4 regions of the Hydrogenophaga sp. 5NK40-0174 genome follow, and region 3 is predicted to be linked to each of the others. Evidence: predicted binding sites of a transcription regulator. Region 3 holds the regulator's gene; each other region holds the start of a gene.

Region 1 (5,278 bases), 970 kb from region 3:
AGGCTGCGCCTCGAACATGAGCGCGACCGCTCGCTCAGGCGTTTTCGCCACATCTTTCACATGAATCCGGCGCCGTCCCTGATTCAGTCTGCCAGTACGCTGAACATTCTCGACGTCAACTCGGCCTTTGAGCGGTTTCTTGGCTTCGCAGAAAACAGCCTCGTCGGCAACCCGGTCAAAGCCCTGTGGGTTGACCCCGCCAACTGGCTGGCGCACAGCGAAGTCCTGTTTGACAAAGGGCGTTCGGGCTGGCGCAAGGAGCGCTGGCGCCATGCTGACGGTGCCGAAGTCGAATTGATGGTTTACAGCGAGATCGTCGAAGACCCGAAGGGACTTCTGGTCTTGACGACCATTGCGTCGATGGACGATGCACCTGACTGCCTGCCCGGCAGGGATGGCAGCGAGCCGCTGGACATGCAGGCTACTGGCGAATCCGACGCCCTGTCTTGAAGACCCACCAGACCACGGTCAGGCAGATGAGCATGAAGACAACGGTCATGCCGGTACTGACGCCAATGTGCACATCCGCTGTGCCAAAGAAGCTCCAGCGGAACCCGCTGATCAGGTAGACCACAGGGTTGATGAGGGAGACCTTCTGCCAGAAGGGTGGCAGCATGTTGATGCTGTAGAACGCGCCGCCGAGGAATGTCAGTGGTGTGACCACCAGCAGCGGAATGATCTGCAGTTTCTGGAAGTTGTCGGCCCACAGCCCGATGATGAATCCGAAAAGACTGAAGGTGGCTGCGGTGAGCATCAGATAGCCAACCATCCAGACCGGATGCGCAATGTGATACGGCACGAAAAAACGGGCAGTGATCAGAATGAGCAAGCCGATCATCATGGATTTGGTGGCTGCCGCACCCACATAGCCCAGTACCACTTCAATCCAGCTCACTGGTGCCGACAGCAGCTCGTAGATGGTGCCTGACCACTTCGGCATGTAGATGCCGAAAGCTGCGTTGGAGATGCTCTCGGAGAGCAGCGAGAGCATGATCAGTCCGGGAATGATGAAAGCACCATAGTCGACGCCATCGATGTCGCCCATGCGTGAGCCGATGGCGGTGCCGAAGACGATGAAATACAGCGATGTTGAGAGCACGGGCGAGAGAATGCTCTGCGCCAGCGTGCGAAAGGTGCGCGCCATTTCGAACTTGTAGATGGCTCGCACGCCAAAAAGATTGAGTCCTGTCATGATGCCGATCTCCCGGTTGTTGCCTGGTCTCCAGGAGCGCGTTGCGGTTTGTGCACCAGATTCACAAAAATCTCCTCGAGCGAACTTTCGCTGGAGTGCAGGTCCTTGAATGCAATGCCCTGGGCAGACATTGCAGCGAGCAGCTCGGCAATGCCTGTGTCTTCCTTCTGGCCGTCGAATGTGTAGGTCAGGGTCAGGCCATCGTCCGATCGGTCCAGCTGCCAGGGGGCCAGAGCCTCGGGAATCGCTTCCAGTGGCTGGCCCAGGCTCATGGCCAGCTGCTTCTTGCCCAGCTGCCGCATGAGTTTTTCCTTTTCCTCGACCACGATCAGCTCACCCTGACGGATGACCCCGATGCGGTCCGCCATGTCCTCGGCCTCTTCGATGTAGTGGGTGGTGAGGATGATGGTGGTGCCTTGTTCTCGCAGCTCTCGCACCAGGCGCCACATGTCATGGCGCAACTCGACGTCGACCCCCGCGGTGGGCTCGTCCAGAAACAGGATGCTGGGCTCATGGGAGAGCGCCTTGGCAATCAGGACCCTGCGTTTCATGCCGCCCGAGAGCTGCATGATCTTGCTGTCCTTCTTGTCCCAGAGTGAGAGGCTCTTGAGAACTTTCTCGATGTGGGCAGGGTTGGCCGGCTTTCCAAAGAGGCCACGGCTGAAACTCACAGTGGCCCAGACAGTCTCGAAAGCGTCTGTGCTCAGTTCCTGTGGCACCAGACCGATCGCCGAACGCGCCTTGCGATAGTCCTTGACCGTGTCGTGCCCGTCGGCAATGACAGTTCCGCCGCTTGCGTTGACCATGCCGCAGACAATGCTGATCAGTGTGGTTTTCCCTGCGCCGTTGGGGCCGAGAAGGGCAAATATCTCGCCACGTTGAATGTCGAGATCGACGCCCTTGAGTGCCTGGAATCCGTTGCTGTAGGTCTTGGTCAGACCTCGCAGGCGGAGAATGACATCGTTGCCCGGCGGCATGGACTGGCCTGACGCGGGATTTGCGTATGGTGAAGACATGACTGAGTGAATGAGGGTTCGCTGCCAGCCAGCCCTTGTGAGGTCGGCTGTCAAGGGTAGCGCCTGGAAACATGGCGCTGGCGGTGCTGGCCTATTGTGGGCCCGTGCTGGCAATGCTGAGGACCAAAAGGTTATTGCGCCTGTGGCAGTCGCTGACGCGAAGGGCGGGACTTGCCAACTGGCACGACGTTTTGCACAATACTGTACCAATATACAGTATTCAGCAAACCATGGCCAGAGCTTATGCAAAGCACGCGTTGAACGGGTCTTCTTCGTCGGTGGAAGTGGCCATTCCCTTGCCTGCGTTGAAGGGGCGAGGCGTCTCGCACCGGCATGCCCATCGCTTCGAGCTTGACGCCAGGTCGGCCTTCGACGACGGATGGGGCAGCCTCGATGAGACATGCCTGGCAGGCGACGATCGCCCACGGGTCGACACGGTGGTTACCTGGGAGACCGCCAGGTCTGCCATCACACGCAACCAGTCTCCTGACATTGGATTCAACCTTGGTCTCAATCCCTATAGGGGCTGTGAGCACGGCTGCAGCTATTGCTACGCCCGTCCCAGCCACAGCTACCTGGGCATGTCGCCCGGCCTGGACTTTGAGACGCGCTTGGTGGCCAAGCAGAACATCGCGGAAGTGCTGGCAGCGGAGTTGCAGCGTTCGGCTTACAGGCCCGACATGATCGCTCTGGGCACGGTGACGGATGCCTATCAGCCGGTGGAGCGCGAATTGAGGTTGACGCGCGGCGTCATGGAAGTGATGCACCGGAGTTCCCACCCAGTGGGTATCGTGACAAAAGGCAGCGGTGTCGAACGTGACCTGGACCTGCTGGCGCCCATGGCCGAGCAAGGTCTTTGCGCGGTGTATGTCACCATCACCACGCTCGATGCACGCCTGGCTCGCATTCTGGAGCCTCGTGCTGCCGCACCTCACCGGCGCCTGCGAACCATCCGCGCGCTGGCCGAAGCCGGTGTACCGGTGGGCGTGAGTGTTTCGCCCCAGATCCCCTTCATCAACGACGACATGGAGCAAGTCTTGCAGGCCGCTGCCGAGGCCGGCGCATCCCGTGCGTTCTATCAGGTTCTGCGCCTGCCATGGGAACTGGCGCCCATTTTCAGGCAGTGGCTGGAGCAGCATTACCCCGATCGTGCAGAACGTGTGATGTCGCGCATACAGGACATGCGGGGAGGGCAGGACTACGATGCCGATTTTTCCACTCGCATGAAGGGTTCCGGTGTCTGGTCAGATTTGTTGCGGCAACGCTTTCACAAGGCGTGTGCGCGACTGGGCATGAGTGCCCGGCAGAGCCAGACGCGGAGCGAACTCAATACCGCGCTTTTCAATCCGAAGAACCTGGGGCGTCAAGCGCAACTGTTCTGAATCTGCGTCAATCGGTGTTTTCTCGGGAAATTAGAATGATCGAGCGCTGGCAACAGTGCAGTCAATCAAAATAAAATTTGGGAGGAATCCAGGATGCAACGCTTCTTGCATTTTTTTCGCGCGAGCCTGACTGTTGCTTGCGTTTCGCTTGTGGTCAACCTGGGGGTGGCTGACCGCATTGCCCGTTCGGCAGGCATCGAGATGCAGATTCCTTTTACCTCTGCTTATGTCGCCAAGGACGGTGGGCCCACTTCACTGATGGAGGTCGTGCCTCCGTATCGGTTGTATATCGACGACCTGGGGCCGAAGAATTATTACTACACGAAGCGCGGCACAGGGGATGCCACGAAAGCCTGGGTGATCTATGAGGTCACAGGGGTGACGATGGACGACAGCTCCATCGGCAATGTGGATCTCACTGTCTCCGTTTCCCACGATGAGGTGTCGATCGCGAAAAAAGAAATCCTCCGGTTTCTGGTCTTTGAAATGAAACCCAATCCTGTGAGGCTAGGCGGTGCCATGGAGTTTCAGAACTTCTTGTCACACCACCACAATCAATGGCTCTATCTGAAAGCCAGGGATATGCTGGGCGAGGCTGGCTACAAAACGTTTTATGACCGGTTGATAGAGCCTGGCGCGAATGTGCGCGCGCTGTTTGTGCGCGAGTACGAATTGCATGTCGATCCGGAGACCGGAAAGCCTGTCGATGGACGGCTTGAGTTCCTGATCAACTTTCACAAGCCCGACAACTTTGTTCCACTCACCGTCAAAGTCGACGTGACGACCAACAAGGAAGATCTTGACCGCCTTTTCGACAGAGCTGAAGATGGGTCTTACAGCCACCGGGCGCATGAAACCGACCCTTGGTACAAGCGCTACAAGCCGGTACTCATCCTGATGCTGATCATCGGATCGTTTGTTGCGCTTCGCGCCGTCGTTGGGCGAACACGGTAGCTTCTATTCAGCCGGATCGGTCAGCGCGTTCGGTGAGGAGGCGCTCTGCCTCCTCCCGCCAGTGATGCAAGGCCTCGTAAAAGCCTTCCCACACGCAGCCATTGCAGCCGCGCTCGCAGCAGGTGGTGGGCTCTGGCGGCGGTGGGCGCAAGGTGGCGTCCAGGTCCACGATGCCCTTCTCGCGTTGCGCTCTGCCTCGCAGGTGGGCTATCAGGGCGTGTGCGGTGGCGAGGTCGGCAAGCGGCACCTGCATGACTGAATAGCGCTGAAATCTGGGCTGGACCTTGCCTTCGAAATCAGCAGTCTCGGCAAACATGCCTGCCGGCCTGACCCATAGCCCGAACTCGCCATACAGCGCGCGGTAGAGCACCATGGCCCGCAAGGTTTCGCTGCACCGCACGGTGTCGATCACCTCGTACCAGCCACCCTTGTAATGGCGATACAGCCCGGTCTGAATTCCGGTCAGCTGGGGGAGGTCACTGTCTGAAGGAGGACGTGAGGTGGGCATGCGTGCGCTAGTGGATTTCCGCGGAATGAGGTGACAGGGTGGGGTGTGGCAGAGGGGGCGCAGCACCCGGAGATGAGCTCGTGCAGCCCTGGTCCCATGCATGTCGCCAGGCGGGCAGCGACCGTGAAGGGTCCTCGCCAAGTCCCCTGACAACGCATCCCCCCTGAGCACCCGATGCAGCGATAGCGCGCATCTGGTCGGGCTCGAGCACGCCGCCTATGCCTAC
Region 2 (5,278 bases), on a different contig from region 3:
TCATGAGGCGGCGCAGAAACTCGGTTTCCAGTTCAGGGTCTGATGCGCGTGGTTGCCAGATCGTGTTGTCCTGGCGCGAGCTGGTATACACCTCTTCCATGCCCCTGTGACTGATGTAAATCTCGGTCTGGCCTTCACTCGAGCGTTCAATTCGCGTGCGGAAGCGATCGCGTTCACCCGTGTCATACAGGCTGTCAAAAACCTTGCCGATGGTTCGACGGATCACATCTTGTGGAATTTTGGCGCGATTTTCTGCCCAGTCGGTTTCCATGATGCCCAGACGCTGGTCTTCGCGTGTGAAAGTGAAACCATTGTCCAGCCAGAACTGTCGGACAGGCGTCCACAGTTCGTCAGCTGGACGGCTGATCACCAGCCAGCGCTGGTTGCCAGCTCGCTCGATCCGGACGTCGCCGATCTGTGTGGCCGCCGTGACGCCTGTGTCCTGAACTGTTGCGCCAGTCTGAGGCATGCTGCTCGCGGTGACGTTGTCGCCAGGCATGGCATAGCGGGAGTCACGCTGGAGCTGTGTCAGATCAGGGGGAACCTCGAGGCTTCGGCCGGTGGATGTGGATTTGTAATCAATGCGATCCTCTTCCAGAATGGTGCAGCCTGCCAGGCCACCGGCGACAGCCGTGACAACAGCCAGAGAGACGAGGTTGCGGGAGCGACCAGCAAAGACAGGGCGTTTACTCATGTTCGGGAATCGGTAGGGATTAACGGTATTCAGCGAATGGACGGGGCGTTTCAGCCAACCAGCCCGCACTCTTTGAGCGCAGATTCAACCACGGGTTCCATGGATGGGCTCAGCGCAGTCATGGGTAGCCGCATAGTTCCTCCGCACAGTCCCATTTTCGCCATGGCCCACTTGACCGGGATCGGGTTGGCCTCGACGAACAGGTTCTTGTGCAAAGGCAACAGGCGCAACTGAATGTCCATTGCTTTGGCGACGTCTTTGTCCAGCGCCGCCACGCACAACTCATGCATGAGTTTTGGCGCCACGTTGGCCGTCACGCTGATGTTCCCGTGACCACCACACAGGATCAGGGCGACCGCTGTCGGGTCGTCGCCGGAATAGATGGCGAAGTCCTTGGGGGCTTCGCGAATCAGCCACTGCGCGCGCGCAATGTCGCCAGTCGCTTCCTTCACGCCCACAATGCCGTCCAGACTGGCCAGGCGCAGTGTGGTGTCCAGCGACATGTCGGCCACACTTCGGCCCGGTACGTTGTACAGCACGATGGGCAGGTCACCTGTGGCTTCTGCAATGGCTTTGAAATGCTGGTACAGGCCTTCCTGGGTAGGCTTGTTGTAGTAGGGGACCACCTGGAGCTGGCAGTCGGCACCGACGTTTCGCGCATATTGCGCCAGCTCGATGGCTTCGGCAGTGGAATTGGCTCCACACCCGGCCATGATCGGCACTCGCTTGGCCGCCTGCTCCACGGAGACGCGAATGATCTCGCAGTGTTCCTCTACCGTGACGGTTGGCGACTCGCCGGTGGTACCTACCACGCCAATGCAGTCTGTGCCTTCCGCGATGTGCCAGTCGATAAGCTTGCGCAGCGTTCCGTAGTCGACGCTTCCGTCTTCCTGAAACGGGGTGGCCAGGGCCACGATGCTGCCGGTAATCGTATTCATGTGTCTGTCAGTACTTGGTGTGGCATCTGGTGCTCTCCAATGCGCCCTCGTATCGGACGGGGCGGACGAAGGCGATCACGATGCCGTGGTCTTCAATGCGCATTCTACCCAGTGTGGGCCGGGTAGAGGCAGGGCGTCACGGGGTCAGTGGCCAGCGTTTTGGAGGCTCTTCGCTCTCGTCACTGTCTTCCCACCGTACGGCAGCTACGCGCTGGACGAAGCGCTCGGGGCTCTGGAGAAACCCGTCTTCGTAGGCGATGACCCGCAGGCCAGCCATCTGGCACCATTGAAGCAGCTCTCCATGCTGGAGCAGAAACTCGGGTCGACGGGGGCGTCCAACCGAGGCGTTTCCTTCGGCGAAAGTCTCGTAGAGCAAGGTGCCGCCAGGGGCGATGGCCGCGGCCAGCGTGGGCCACAACGGCCGCCAGAGATAGTTCGTGACCACCACAGCCCCATAGGTACGGCCTTGCAGGGGCCATCCGCCCCCCTCGATGTCGGCCATGACGGTGGTGATGGGCAGGTCGGCTGTGTCAATGGCGGACAGGGCGTCGCCGTCTTTGTCCAGTGCCGTGACAGGATGACCGCGTTCGGCAAACCAGTGGCTGTGCCTGCCGCGACCACAGGCGACGTCCAGTACCGCAGCGCCGGGCGAAACGAGCTGCCCCCATCGCATGACCCACTCGGAAGCCGGCCCGCAGCCGTGTCCCGTGCTGGTGCCAGGGCTGGCCAGCGAGTCGCTCATCAGAAGCAGCTCCACAACTGGTCAGCAAGTGTGACCAGAAAATCCGGGCGCATGTACATGGCCAGCGTGCCGGCCAGGGCCAAGGTCACCAGAGCCCACCAGACCAGGCGCTGCCCGCGTGTCATACGGCTGCCCCCATGACACGCTGTGGCCCTCGCTCGATGGGCGCTTCGCGAACGGGCAGGTTGATCAGCGCGGCAAACACACCCAGCGCAATGGAGATGTACCAGACCAGGTCATAGTTGCCGGTGGCGTCATACAGGGCGCCGCCTATCCAGACCCCCATGAAGCTGCCGACCTGGTGGCTGAAGAACACAAAGCCACCCAGCATGGACAGGTGCGCCACGCCGAAAATCTGGGCGACGGTGGCGTTGGTGGGGGGCACAGTGGACAGCCACAGCGTGCCCATGACGGCGGAGAAGATGTAGACACTCATCGGTGTCAGGGGCGCCAGCAGGAACACCGTGATGGCAATGGAACGGCCGAAATAGATGAACGCCAGGATATGGCGCTTGGCCATGCGTTGCCCCAGACTGCCCGCCACATACGTGCCGACCACGTTGAACAGACCGATCAATGCCAGTGCGAAGCTGGCCACCTCAGGCGCAAGGCCATGGTCCTTGAGGTAGCTGGGCATGTGCACGCCAATGAAGACGACCTGGAAGCCGCAAACAAAGTAGCCTGCCATCAGCATCAGGAAGCTGGGGTACTTGAAGGCCTCCTTGAGTGCCTGGCCAATGGTCTGGTCACGCGGGAGAGGCTTGCCGTCGGCCGTACCGGGCTCGCGTAGCCAAAGGGCGAGGGGCGCAATGAGCAGCGCGGCCATCGACAAGGTGATCAGTGCTTCCTGCCAGCCGAAGCTGGCGATGAGCCAGCCTTCCACTGGGACCATCAGGAACTGACCGAACGAGCCAGCTGCGGCAGCAACTCCCATGGCCCATGATCGCTTCTCGGCAGGCACCTGCCGGCCGATGACGCCGTAGATGACGGCGTAAGTCGTGCCGGCCTGCGCTGCACCTATGAGCACGCCCGCCGTGAGGGCGAAGACGGTGGGCGTGGTGGATGTGGCCATGCCGTACAGGCCCAGCGCATAGAGCACAGCCCCCATGGCCAGGACCTTGAATGCACCGAAGCGATCGGCCGCCATGCCGGCAAAGACGCCAAATACACCCCAGGAAAGGTTCTGGATGGCCATGGCCAGTGCAAAATTCTCCCGCGTCCAGTCCTGAGCCTGGGTGATGGGTTGCAGCCATAGGCCAAAGCCATGGCGAATGCCCATCGACAGGGTGACAATGGCCGCACCGGCGACCAGAACTTGCACCATGGACAGGGGTTGACGAGAAGACGTTTCGTTCATCAGGAAGAATGTAACCAATCCCGGCGCTGCCTGTGTGTCGCAAGGGCGTTTCAAGCCTGTGATTTTTCTGTCGGTGATTGATGCGCTGCACGCATGAGTGTCGGTGTTGGTGTATATATATACAGTAGTCAATCGAATTTCTGCTTACAATCCGCCCCCATGGCAACCCAAAATTCCTCTGCTTACTCGGAAGGCTCCATTCGTGTCCTCAAGGGACTGGAGCCAGTCAAACAGCGCCCGGGCATGTACACCCGGACAGACAACCCGCTGCACATCATCCAGGAGGTTCTGGACAACGCGGCCGATGAAGCTCTGGCCGGCTTTGGCAAGAAGATCAAGGTCACCTTGCACAGCGACAGTTCGGTCAGTGTTGAAGACGATGGCCGTGGCATTCCGTTCGGGATGCATCCGGAAGAGAAGGCGCCGGTCGTGGAGCTCGTCTTCACCCGATTGCATGCTGGAGGCAAGTTCGACAAGGGCAAAGGTGGCGCCTACAGCTTCTCGGGAGGCTTGCATGGCGTCGGCGTGAGTGTGACCAACGCTTTGTCCAAGCGCCTTGAGGTGACCAGTCATCGAGACGGAGAGGTGGCTCACCTGGTCTTCTCGAACGGAGACGTGACTGAGCCGCTGACCAAACGCAAGCAGGAGCAGGGTGACCGCAAGCAGGGCACAAGCGTCCGTGCCTGGCCTGACGCCAAGTATTTCGATTCGTCTGCACTGCCCATGGGCGAGCTGGTGCACCTGCTGCGCAGCAAGGCAGTGCTCATGCCGGGCGTGGCTGTGACTCTGGTCAACGAGAAGACCAAGGACACCCAGACCTGGCAGTACAAGGGCGGCCTGCACGACTACCTTACCCAGACATTGCCGGTTGACCCGGTGATTCCGCTGTTCGAGGGAGACGGCTACGCTGACGCCAAGGACGACAATTTCGCTGAAGGCGAGGGCGCTGCATGGTGTGTGGCTTTCACCGAAGAAGGCAGTCCGGTTCGCGAAAGCTATGTGAACCTGATCCCCACCAGCGCCGGCGGTACGCACGACAGCGGCCTGCGCGACGGCCTGTTTCAGGCGGTCAAGAGCTTCATCGAACTGCACGCCTTGCTGCCCAAGGGCGTCAAGCTGCTGCCGGAAGATGTGTTTGCTCGCGCGAGCTATGTGCTGTCGGCCAAAGTGCTGGACCCGCAGTTCCAGGGGCAGGTGAAAGAACGCCTCAACTCCCGTGATGCCGTTCGCCTCGTTTCCAACTACGTGAAGCCTGCGCTCGAGCTGTGGCTCAACCAGCACGTGGACTACGGCAAGAAGCTCGCAGAACTGGCCATCAAGGCGGCGCAGACCCGCCAGCGCGCTGGCCAGAAAGTCGAAAAGCGCAAGGGCTCAGGCGTGGCGGTGCTACCGGGCAAGCTGACCGACTGCGAAAGCCGAGACATCTCGCACAACGAGCTTTTTCTGGTCGAGGGTGATTCGGCGGGCGGCAGTGCCAAGATGGGACGTGACAAGGAATGCCAGGCCATCTTGCCGCTGCGTGGCAAGGTGCTCAACACCTGGGAGGT
Region 3 (5,278 bases):
GTCAGGCGCTGAAGCCACCGTTGTCGCGACGGACGATGACCGGATCGCCACGGTTTGCGCGGCCCATGGGGTTGACTGCGTGATGACATCTTCGCATCACCCCAGTGGCAGCGACCGGCTGGCAGAAGCCTGCGGACTGCTGGACCTGCACGGCGACAGGCTGGTCGTCAATGTTCAGGGCGACGAACCCTTGATCGAGCCAGCGCTCATCGATGCCGTGGCAGACGCTCTGGTTCGACACCCCGCTTGCGACGTGAGCACCGCCGCGCACCCCATCGACAACATGGCCGATTTTCTCAACCCCAATGTGGTGAAAGTCGTCACCGACCAGACCGGCGTAGCAAGCTACTTCAGCCGGGCCCCCATCCCCTGGAGCCGCGAGGGTATGTCAGACCTGTCGAAACCGGCGGCGACAAACCCGAATGCACTCCCCCGGCCAGCGCCATTGCGGCACATCGGCCTATACGCCTATAAAGCGGGGTTTCTCCGTCAATTTCCGACGTTGGCCGAGGCCCCGACCGAGCGCCTGGAGGCTTTGGAGCAATTGCGGGCCCTCTGGCATGGCCACCGGATTGCCGTTCATGTCACGGACACCGTGCCAAGCCCCGGCGTCGATACCCAGGCCGACCTCGAGCGGGTTCGGCAGATTGTCGCCAATACCCACAATTGCTGACCGGCTATCCACCGGTTTTGCGCCGGCCGCCCTGTAAGCCACAGGCGAGCCATGCGTGCTATCCTCGGCTGTTTTCTCTTGCAGGGTGCCCCGAGGAGTATGCCCCTGCCGAGATCAGCCGCTGGAGACAAGCGGCCCTACCAGACACTATTTGATTGAAGGATTCCGATGAGACTGATTCTGTTGGGCGCACCTGGCGCTGGCAAAGGCACTCAAGCCACGTTCATCTGCCAGAAGTACGGCATCCCCCAGATCTCTACAGGTGACATGCTGCGTGCTGCAGTCAAGGCAGGCACACCACTGGGACTCGAAGCCAAATCCGTCATGGAATCTGGTGGACTGGTGAGCGACGACCTCATCATCAACCTCGTCAAGGAACGCATCGCCCAGCCAGACTGCGCCAACGGTTTCCTGTTTGACGGCTTCCCCCGCACCATCCCGCAGGCCGACGCCATGAAGGCCGCCGGCGTCAAGCTGGACTACGTTCTTGAGATCGATGTTCCGTTCGACTCCATCATCGAGCGCATGAGCGGTCGCCGCTCGCATCCGGCTTCCGGCCGGACCTACCACGTCAAGTTCAATCCGCCAAAGGCAGAAGGCAAGGACGACGTGACTGGCGAACCCCTGATCCAACGCGAAGACGACAAGGAAGAGACCGTCAAGAAGCGCTTGCAGGTGTACAGCGACCAGACACGCCCTCTCGTGGACTACTACAGCAACTGGGCCAAGTCTGAGCCTGAGCAGGCACCCAAGTACCGGGCCATCAGCGGCGTGGGTTCTGTCGAGGACATCACGGCGAGCGCGCTTCAGGCACTGGCTTCCTGAGCCCAGCCCATCTGACTTTCAGCCCGGCGCATGCCGGGCTTTTTCGTTTCAGGCCGGCATGCGACAGCCCGGTCATCACCTCCTACCCGACCGCCTCGCCACGACCCAAACCCATCAAATGCAAAGCCAGGGCAATCCTTGCCTTGACCGGAGGCAAATCGCCAGCCGAAGGGAACAAGTCAAGCGACGTTGGCAATACAGCGCCCTGGCAGCACCGGCTCGCACGCCACACGGTGACACCACACTCAGAAGCCTGAGAGAGGGCAGCCGACAAGCCTTCACTGCAGGTTCCGTTGCCCGTGCCGGCCAGCACCAGACCCGCGAGTGGCTCTGCGCCGTCCTGCCGGCTTGCCCATAGCAAGGCGGTCACTACCTGGCCGTCCGCCTGGGCGTGATTGAGCACGATCTCCACACGCGGCCAAGGCTTGCCAAGGGTGCTCAGCACAGTCTTCTCTTCCCGGGAATGTTCCGTGGGCTCCGAGCGTGGCCAGGGACGAACGCAACGCACCCGGCCTTCCTCCACATAGCCGATGACTCCCGCTTCTCCGGAATCAAAGGGGTCGAGCCTGTAGGTGTGTACTTTTGAGAAATGTTGTCCGTCATGGATGCGGCCCGCACACACCGCCATCACCCCGCGCGCACCGGGGCATGCAGCCACTTGAAGAGCATCGGCAAGGTTCTGCGGTCCGTCCGGATAGGCGGCAGTAGCAGGTCGCATCGCGCAGGTCAGAACAACAGGTTTGTCGGCTTGCAAAAGGCTCGAAAGCAGAAAGCCCGTTTCTTCCAGCGTGTCTGTTCCATGCGTGATCACGACACCCTGTACATCCGGCCGGTTCAAGGCAGCGACCGCTGCTTCAAACAGGTCCCGCCAGACTGAGGAAGACATGTTCTTGCTGTCGATCTGCGCCACCTGCCGCGTCTCGAGTACCACGCCCGACGGCGCAGGCAAGCCACCGACCAGCGTCTCGACCGACACCAGGCCGGCTGTGTATCCCAGGTTCTCGCCCTCACGGTTGCCGCCCCCGGAAATGGTGCCCCCGGTTCCCAGCACCACCAAAACAGGTTTTTTTTCCTCAACCACTTGTCAAACTCCAAAAACTGGCTAAAAATACAGGTACTGGATATGAAAACAGTATTTCGCTCACAGCGCTTTCCCGCGCCAAAGAGCAAGTATCCAACGAATCCGAGAGGATCACATGCTTGATTCGAATAGTCTTACCCCGAAGCTGACCGCCCGGCAACAACAGATTCTGGAGCTGATCCAGAACACGATTGCCCGCACCGGTGCACCGCCAACGCGTGCCGAGATCGCTCGCGAGCTGGGCTTCAAGTCCGCCAATGCAGCCGAAGAGCACCTTCAGGCGCTGGCCAGAAAAGGGGTCATCGAACTCGTCAGCGGCACTTCACGAGGCATTCGGCTTCGGTCCGAAGACCTGATGTCCATCAACGCCACGCGCGGCCGGCAGCTCAACCTTCCCATCCCCGGGCTGGCACAGCTGGCTCTCCCATTGATTGGCCGTGTGGCAGCAGGCTCACCCATTCTGGCCCAGGAGCACGTTGACCAGACCTACCATGTCGAACGCCATATGTTTCAGCGTGAGCCAGACTATCTTCTCAAGGTACGAGGCATGTCCATGCGGGATGTCGGCATCCTCGATGGTGATCTGCTGGCAGTGAAGTCCGGCAAGGAAGCCAAGAATGGCCAGATTGTCGTGGCGCGGCTGGGAGACGACGTGACCGTCAAGCGCTTCATGCGAAAGCCTGACGCCATCGAACTCCATGCGGAAAACCCGGACTACAAGACCATCGTGGTCCATCCGGGAGAGCCCTTCGAGATTGAAGGCCTGGCTGTCGGACTGATCCGGAACAGCTTCAACCTCTAAACCCTGCTTTCCTCACTGTTTTTACCCTCCCCTGCAGGTGGCGGGCGGTTGAGTTCGCCCTGAAACAGGCCTCCAAGGCCACTCAGGTCCACTCACATCCCTGCAGAACGGAGTCTCAGACACCAATCCTGCCTATGTTCAGCCCCTCACAGGAGTTTCACATGGGAATCCGCTTCAACCGCAAGTCTTGGCGCGCGCCACTCCAACTCATCGACAGCCTGCTGCCTCAACCGAGCCAGCCTCGCCCGCAAGCCGTCACCGCCAACCGGACGACGCTGGCCTTTGCCCGCGCTGGATGGCTTGGGCGCGGCCGTGCCCGCGACAACCCGGTCGCACCGACGGCAGGTGCGGCCAATGGTGAGCCCAAATCCAAGCCTGCCCCCTGCCGGCTGGCCACAGTCATGGGCCAGCGAGTGCAAGATGCTGCACCCAGCGCGCGCATTGCCCTCTCTGGTCGAATGAGTGACGTTTGTGCGGAGCTCGATCGTTTGGCAGCACTGGAGAGTGCAGGCTTGCCACAAGCCGCCTGACGCACATCGCCAGACACCTTTTTTCGCAGTTGCCCATCGCATGGTTTTGTGCACGGGCTTGTTGGCCTGTCAGCCCTGGTTGCTGGCAGGCTTTTTTTGCGCTTACCCCAGTCGCTTTTGGTCCCCGTTCTGGCTGGCTCTCTGCAAGAGCAGGCACAATATGGGCATGAACATTGTGATTCTGGACGACTACCAAGACGCCGTACGAAAGCTTCGATGCGCAGAAAAGCTCGAACCCTATCCGGCCAAAGTCTTCACCAACACCGTCAAGGGTGTCGGTCAGCTGTCCGTTCGCCTGCGCGATGCCGACATACTGGTCCTGATTCGCGACCGGACTCCGGTCACCAAGCTGCTTATCGACAAGCTGCCCAAGCTGAAAATGATCGCTCAAACCGGCAAGGTTGGTGACCACATCGACATCAATGCCTGTACGTCCAAAGGCGTGGCTGTCAGTGAAGGAGGCAGCTCTTCTGTGGCTGCGGCTGAACTGACCTGGGCGCTGATCATGGCATCCATGCGCCGGGTTCCCCAGTACGTAGCCAACCTCAAGCACGGCGCCTGGCAGCAGTCCGGTCTCAAGACAGCATCCATGCCAGCCAACTTCGGGCTGGGCATGGTGCTACAGGGCAAGACACTTGGCGTATGGAGCTACGGGCAGATAGGCCGAATGGTCGCTCATTACGGCAAGGCCTTTGGCATGCGGGTGCAAGTATGGGGCAGCGAAGAAGCCAGGGCCAGAGCAGCCGCCGACGGATTTGATATCGCCGCCAACCGGGAGAGCCTTTTCGCCACGGCCGATGTGCTCACGCTCCACCTGCGCCTCGGGTCGACCAGCGCAGGATGTGTGACCCTGGAAGACCTCTCTCGCATGAAGCCGACTGCCTTGTTGGTCAACACGTCGCGTGCCGAGGTTATCCAGCCGGAGGCCTTGCTGGCTGCTCTGAACAGAGGGCGACCCGGCATGGCCGCCATCGACGTGTTCGAATCGGAGCCCATTCTTCAAGGGCACGCCTTGCTCCGGCTGGAGAATTGCGTCTGTACGCCGCACATCGGGTACGTGGAACAGGATCACTATGAAACCCTGTTCTCGTCGGCATTCGACAACGTCGTGAACTTCATCAAGGGCACACCTACCAATATCGTCAACCCCGGCGCTCTCCAGGTGCGTCGCTAATGTCGCCCCCTTGGCGGGCGGGTCAGTCAGACCGCCAACACCATGAAAAAAGCTCTCCAAAGGAGAGCTTTTTCATTTGAGACGTCTTGCTCAGTTCCCCGGATCGACAGGCCAGAGAACTGCCCACTCCCCTAGGAGCCAGGACGTGGTCAGGGCATGGTCAGGACTTCTTGTCCTCATCATCTGGAAGCGC
Region 4 (5,278 bases), on a different contig from region 3:
GCAACTCCAGCCGTTGTTCAAACGCTTCGGGCAGTTGCACCCAGGTGTGCGCCTCGGGCGCATGACCGTAGAGCTGATCCAGCGCCTGCAACAGGTGTTTGTCGAAACGTCGGGCCATACCGCCACGCGGCAAGCGCCGAACATCCCCCAAGGTGCGGCAACCAATATGGGCCAAGGTGGTCTGGTGCGGCCAGGCGGCACTGAGCGCTTGCATGGGCAAAGCATCGAGGCGATCGGTCAACAGCGCTGCCTGGCGCATGCCAGGCAAACCCGCCACACCGGCTCGCGCAAACGCCAGTGCCGACAAGCCGTTCGGCCCCCAGGCCACCTGCCCCACGCCCAACTCGGCCGCTTCGACCTCCAGCCGCTCCCGTAAGGCGCGCGCACCACCGAACAGCCGCAAGCTGGCGGCCAACTCCATCAGCACGGATTCGTCTTGCAGCGTCACCCGCGGCGTGAACTGCAAAGCCCACACCGCCACCGCCTGCAGCGCCGCCTGAACCGTGGCGTCAAGCCCGGCGGACGGCAAGGGCAGTGCGTCGCCGGCTTCGGCCAGTCGCAGTGCGGACCACAACATGATCATCAGACTCCACGGGCCGCTCATTGGCGGCGACGGCCACGGTCTCTGCCGCCGGCTGGCCATGCGCTGCCTGCTGCGACAGCAGGGCTTTCACCCGTGGCGTCAGCAGTGCCTGCAAGCCACCGGGCACCGAAGGCAAGGACAAGGTTCGGGCCAGCGGCGGGCCTTTGCGTTTGAGAATGTCCACGGCCAGCGCCCAATCGGCATCGACCCGTGCCAATACGCGCAGCGGCGCTGGCGACGATTCCTGGGCGGCTTGTGCCGGACGGCACACAAACACCGGCGCTTTCGCTCCCCCGGCCAGCACCTGCAAACGGCGCAACTGATCGGGCCGAGCCTGCGGCAACCAGCTCAACACCAGCGCACCGGTGTTGGCCTTGAGCAGTTGCTCGGTCACCCACAAACGCTCGGCTGGTGTCTCGGCCCGGACCCAGACCAACTGTTGCGCGCTCACCCCCATCAATTGCAGCCCGGGCGGGTGCGGGTGCCGGGGTGGCCCGATGACCACCACCGTGCCCTCCGCCTGGCAAAACGGCCCCAGCATGGGGGCCAGCAGCCGCCACTCCAACACGCCGCTCTGGGCATAAAGGATTTCGGTCAGGTGGCCACAGGGCCAGCCGCCGCCGGGCAACTCGGCGTCCAGCGCGGCATGGCCACTGGCACACACCTGCTCCATGGGTGCGCCGAGCTGATCGGCACGCCACACCGCAGCAGCCACGGCAGGCGGCAAAGCTGGCGGCTGGTCAGGACGGCCGGGAGGTGAATGAAGAACAACAGAGGGGGCAGAAACGGCAGGGGGCACTGTGGCCTCCTGCCGGACAAGGGCGGGCTTCATGGCAGTTCAACTGGGCTGTGGTGCTCCGTATGGAGTGTCAAATACTGTTTATATATACAGTACTTAAAAGCCAGCGAAATGTCTAGAGCCTGTTCGCACTATTTTCACAAGATCCGCCGGGCATCATCGGCCTTGCGCATTTGGTTACAGCGACAAAAGCGCGCATCTCAACGCCTGGGAGCGAACCATTACAGTGATGCTCCGAAGCTACGCGACGAGGTCACCTCACAGGCAGGTCAGCCCCTTTGGCAAAATACACCGTATGGTTCTGCCGCACATTGCCTGGAAAGGCCTCCACCTCGCCCGCCACTCGCTGTCCTGAGCGAAACAAACTGGCACCCTTTTCCTCCATGCAACAAACACTTGATTTTGAAAAGCAGCTCGCTGGCCGCAAGATACTGGTCACGGGACACACGGGATTCACAGGCGGGTGGGTATGCACCTGGCTCAAGCGGATAGGTGCCGACGTGTCGGGATATGCCTTGCCGCCAGAAACCCGTCCGTCGTTGTTTGATTCGCTGGGGCTGGCAAAGTCCATCCCCACAACGTTTGCCGACATCTCTGATCTGAACCGGTTGCAAGAAGCTGTTCGCCAAGCCGAACCCGACCTCATACTGCACCTGGCTGCCCAGCCTTTGGTCAGACGGTCATACAGCGATCCCGTGGGAACCTTTCTGGTCAACGCCCAGGGAACAGCGCATGTTCTTGAAGCTGCACGTCACACCAAAAGCGTCAAGGGCGTGGTCTGCGTGACAACGGACAAGGTCTATCACAACAACGAATGGCATTGGCCGTACCGGGAGTCAGACGCACTGGGCGGGAAAGATCCCTACAGCGCATCAAAGTCCGCAGCAGAAATGGTCATCCAGTCTTATGCAGCGTCGTTTCCATTCGAAAAGGGTCTTGGACCAGCCATCGCTGTGGCTCGTGGAGGCAACATCGTCGGAGGGGGTGACTGGTCAGATGATCGGCTGATTCCGGATTTCGTGCGCAGCGTGACCCAAAACAAACCATTGATGCTGCGCTACCCCAAAGCCACCCGCCCGTGGCAGCATGTGCTCGCACTGGTACACGGCTATTTTGAGTTGATGGCCAGGCTGCTGGGCGACCAGGCATCGGAATTCGCCCGCCCCTGGAACCTCGGACCCACTGACACCGAGAGCCTCACGGTCGAAGCTGTCATGAACCTCATGAGCGCTGAATGGACAAGGCCTGATATCTCTTATACAGAACCCAACCTGGCCGAATCCGGCCTTCTGGCACTGGACAGCTCTCTGGCCAGGTCGAAACTGGGGTGGCGTCCTGTATGGGATACAACGCGCGTCATCCAGGAAACTGCTGCCTGGTATCGCGCGTACTATAAAGCCCCGGAGTCAGCGGAAGAGATCACTGTGGCGCAGATCGACTCCTGGCGCCAATCGCTGTTGTCATGATCTACGTCGTCGGGTCCCAGGGCCGCCTTGGCGCGGCACTTTCCGCGCAGCTTGAGCCAGAGGCCGTGTGCACCCCACACCGCTCCGTGTACGAAAGCTGGTGGGAAGACAGCGCAGCAAGCCGCATCGCCAAGTGGTTCGAGAGCAGTCCTGCAGGATCGACTGTCATCGTCGCTTCTGGCATCCTCGACCCACGGGCCCCAGCAGAGCAGATCAAAAAAGTAAACGTCGCTCTACCCACGCGCATCGCCGAGGGAGCGTCCATGGCTGGACTTCGGGTGCTCACACTGGGGACGATCATGGAGCACCTTGAGGATTCGTCAAATGCCTACATTCAGTCCAAGATCGCCCTGGGCCGGACGGTCACCGAGATGGCGGCTTCAGGCGACAACACTGTCCACGCACAACTGCATACGTTGTACGGTGGCGGACCGCCGGCACCTCACATGTTCCTTGGGCAGATGCTGAGCGCTCTGCGCAAACGCACCACGTTCAACATGTCTCCAGGGCATCAGCTACGCGAGTACCATCATGTTGAAGACCTTGCTGCAGCTTTGATTCGCCTGATTGACCAACCGGTCACAGGCATCACCACAATCAGCCACGGCAGCCCGACATCACTGAGGGATCTGGCACTGTACATCTATGAGCAGCTGGACCAACCCGGTAATCTGGTCCTTTCCGCCCTTCCTGAGCCAGCGAACGATAATTTCAATAGAGCATTCCCTCGCCCTGATTGGCTGTCAGGCGTCCGGTTCAGACCGCAGGCCAGCGGCGTATCAGACTATCTGAAAGAAATGCTGGCACTCCCTCCATTGAACTCATAAGGCCTCAAGAGTTGTCCAACGCCTGCTCCAAACCGCTGATTTCCATCTCGATTCCTGTTCTCAATGAAGCAGGCAATCTGCCCGTCCTGTATGAGCGCCTGGACTCCCTCGCACACAAGATGGAGAACCATTGCGAGATGGAGTTTCTGTTCACTGACAACCGGTCTGAGGATGGCACCTGGGAACAACTCAAGGAGCTGTCCAAGCGAGACCCTCGAGTGAGGGCAATGCGCTTTTCCAAAAATTTCGGATTTCAAAACTCGATCCTGGCCAACTATCTGCACACACGAGGCGACGCTGTTCTACAGATTGATGCCGATTTGCAAGATCCACCTGAACTGCTTGAACAGTTCTTTGAACTCTGGCAGCAAGGATACAAAGTCGTTTATGGCGTTCGCATCAAGCGTCCGGATGGCTTTTTTCTGGCAACCTTCCGACGTTTTGGCTACTGGCTGATTGACAAACTCAGCGAACACGAAATTCCACGGGACGCCGGCGATTTCAGACTCATTGACCGGTCGGTTGTGAAGGCGATTGCGCAATCAAAATCGGCATCCCCCTACATCCGTGGTCAGATCGCAGGCATGGGTTTCCAGCAGATTGGTGTGCCCTACGCGCGTGATGCCCGCCTGTCTGGAAAAAGCAAGTTCAATTTGTCTCGGCTTCTGCGCCTGGGCATTACAGCCGTTTTCAACCATTCGACGATTCCGCTCAGAGCCGCCACTTTTCTGGGTGTTGGCATATTGGTTCTGAGCCTGCTCGGAACAGCGTACTACCTGGCTCTCTACGCTCTTGACTCAACGCTGCCTCGGGGCTTTACGAGCATCCAGCTCATGATTCTTTTTGGCATAGGACTCAATGCCTTTTTCCTCGGCATCATTGGAGAGTACATTCTGCGCATTTATCGCCTGATGCGGTCAGACCCGATTGCCATCGTCGATGAATGCCTGAACATCAACACCAACGACCTGAAACTTTGAACGCAAGATGCCAATGAAAGCCGTCATACTCGCTGGAGGACTCGGTACCCGTATAGCGGAAGAGTCAGACACCAAACCCAAACCCATGGTGGAAATCGGTGGCCGCCCTCTGCTCTGGCACATCATGCGATCCTATGCACACCATGGCGTAAAGGACTTTGTCATCTGCCTCGGCTACAAGGGATATGTCATCAAGGAGTTTTTCTTCAACTACCACCGCCACATGTCCGACCTCCATATTGATCTGAGCACTGGCGAGCACCGCCTGGTCAACAGTCAAGCAGAGGACTGGCGCATCACCCTGGTCGATACGGGCGCAGAGACCATGACTGGCGGGAGGCTGAAGCGTGTCAAACACCTGGTCGATCAGGACACCTTCTGCCTGACCTATGGCGACGGACTGAGCAACGTTGATATCGGCGCCGAGATCGAATTTCACAGAAAGCACGGAAAGAAGGCCACCGTTTGCGCGGTTCAGCCACCTGGACGCTTTGGCGTCTTGAACATGGGACAGGAGCAACAGGTCTCGAGCTTTGAAGAAAAACCCCAGGACGAAATCGGCTGGATCAACGGGGGGTTTTTCGTGCTCGAGCCAACCGTCTTTGACACGATTGCCGGCGACC

The links. Region 3 encodes LexA, which represses DNA repair genes until DNA is damaged. Its sites were predicted from a motif close to ACTGTATNNNNATACAGT; they were not measured.
Region 1: a site for LexA is predicted at 2,409-2,426, ahead of ABWV89_RS00390 (PA0069 family radical SAM protein). Genes of this name have one in related genera too.
Region 2: a site for LexA is predicted at 3,840-3,857, ahead of ABWV89_RS17450 (DNA topoisomerase IV subunit B). Genes of this name have one in related genera too.
Region 4: a site for LexA is predicted at 1,459-1,476, ahead of imuA (translesion DNA synthesis-associated protein ImuA). Genes of this name have one in related genera too.

Annotation. Positions count from the first base shown of each region.
Region 1 covers NZ_BAABWG010000001.1:87,038-92,315, forward strand. Annotated here, with positions in the region: gene ABWV89_RS00375 (PAS domain S-box protein) at 1-450, shown strand, start outside; gene ABWV89_RS00380 (ABC transporter permease) at 422-1,192, opposite strand; gene ABWV89_RS00385 (ABC transporter ATP-binding protein) at 1,189-2,208, opposite strand; gene ABWV89_RS00390 (PA0069 family radical SAM protein) at 2,439-3,590, shown strand; gene ABWV89_RS00395 (hypothetical protein) at 3,756-4,544, shown strand; gene ABWV89_RS00400 (oxidoreductase-like domain-containing protein) at 4,552-4,797, opposite strand; partial or broken gene ABWV89_RS00405 (DUF1653 domain-containing protein) at 4,807-5,052, opposite strand; gene ABWV89_RS00410 (PfkB family carbohydrate kinase) at 5,060-5,278, opposite strand, start outside.
Region 2 covers NZ_BAABWG010000006.1:33,709-38,986, reverse strand. Annotated here, with positions in the region: gene bamC (NlpB/DapX family lipoprotein) at 1-694, opposite strand, end outside; gene dapA (4-hydroxy-tetrahydrodipicolinate synthase) at 745-1,632, opposite strand; gene ABWV89_RS17465 (class I SAM-dependent methyltransferase) at 1,769-2,374, opposite strand; gene ABWV89_RS17460 (hypothetical protein) at 2,374-2,499, opposite strand; gene ABWV89_RS17455 (MFS transporter) at 2,496-3,731, opposite strand; gene ABWV89_RS17450 (DNA topoisomerase IV subunit B) at 3,891-5,278, shown strand, end outside.
Region 3 covers NZ_BAABWG010000001.1:1,055,911-1,061,188, forward strand. Annotated here, with positions in the region: gene kdsB (3-deoxy-manno-octulosonate cytidylyltransferase) at 1-673, shown strand, start outside; gene adk (adenylate kinase) at 842-1,498, shown strand; gene ABWV89_RS04880 (asparaginase) at 1,581-2,579, opposite strand; gene lexA (transcriptional repressor LexA) at 2,695-3,381, shown strand; gene ABWV89_RS04890 (hypothetical protein) at 3,543-3,911, shown strand; gene ABWV89_RS04895 (D-2-hydroxyacid dehydrogenase family protein) at 4,078-5,085, shown strand; gene ABWV89_RS04900 (hypothetical protein) at 5,246-5,278, opposite strand, start outside.
Region 4 covers NZ_BAABWG010000004.1:544,198-549,475, reverse strand. Annotated here, with positions in the region: gene ABWV89_RS16035 (Y-family DNA polymerase) at 1-577, opposite strand, end outside; gene imuA (translesion DNA synthesis-associated protein ImuA) at 510-1,415, opposite strand; gene rfbG (CDP-glucose 4,6-dehydratase) at 1,766-2,848, shown strand; gene ABWV89_RS16020 (NAD-dependent epimerase/dehydratase family protein) at 2,845-3,675, shown strand; gene ABWV89_RS16015 (glycosyltransferase family 2 protein) at 3,687-4,655, shown strand; gene rfbF (glucose-1-phosphate cytidylyltransferase) at 4,669-5,278, shown strand, end outside.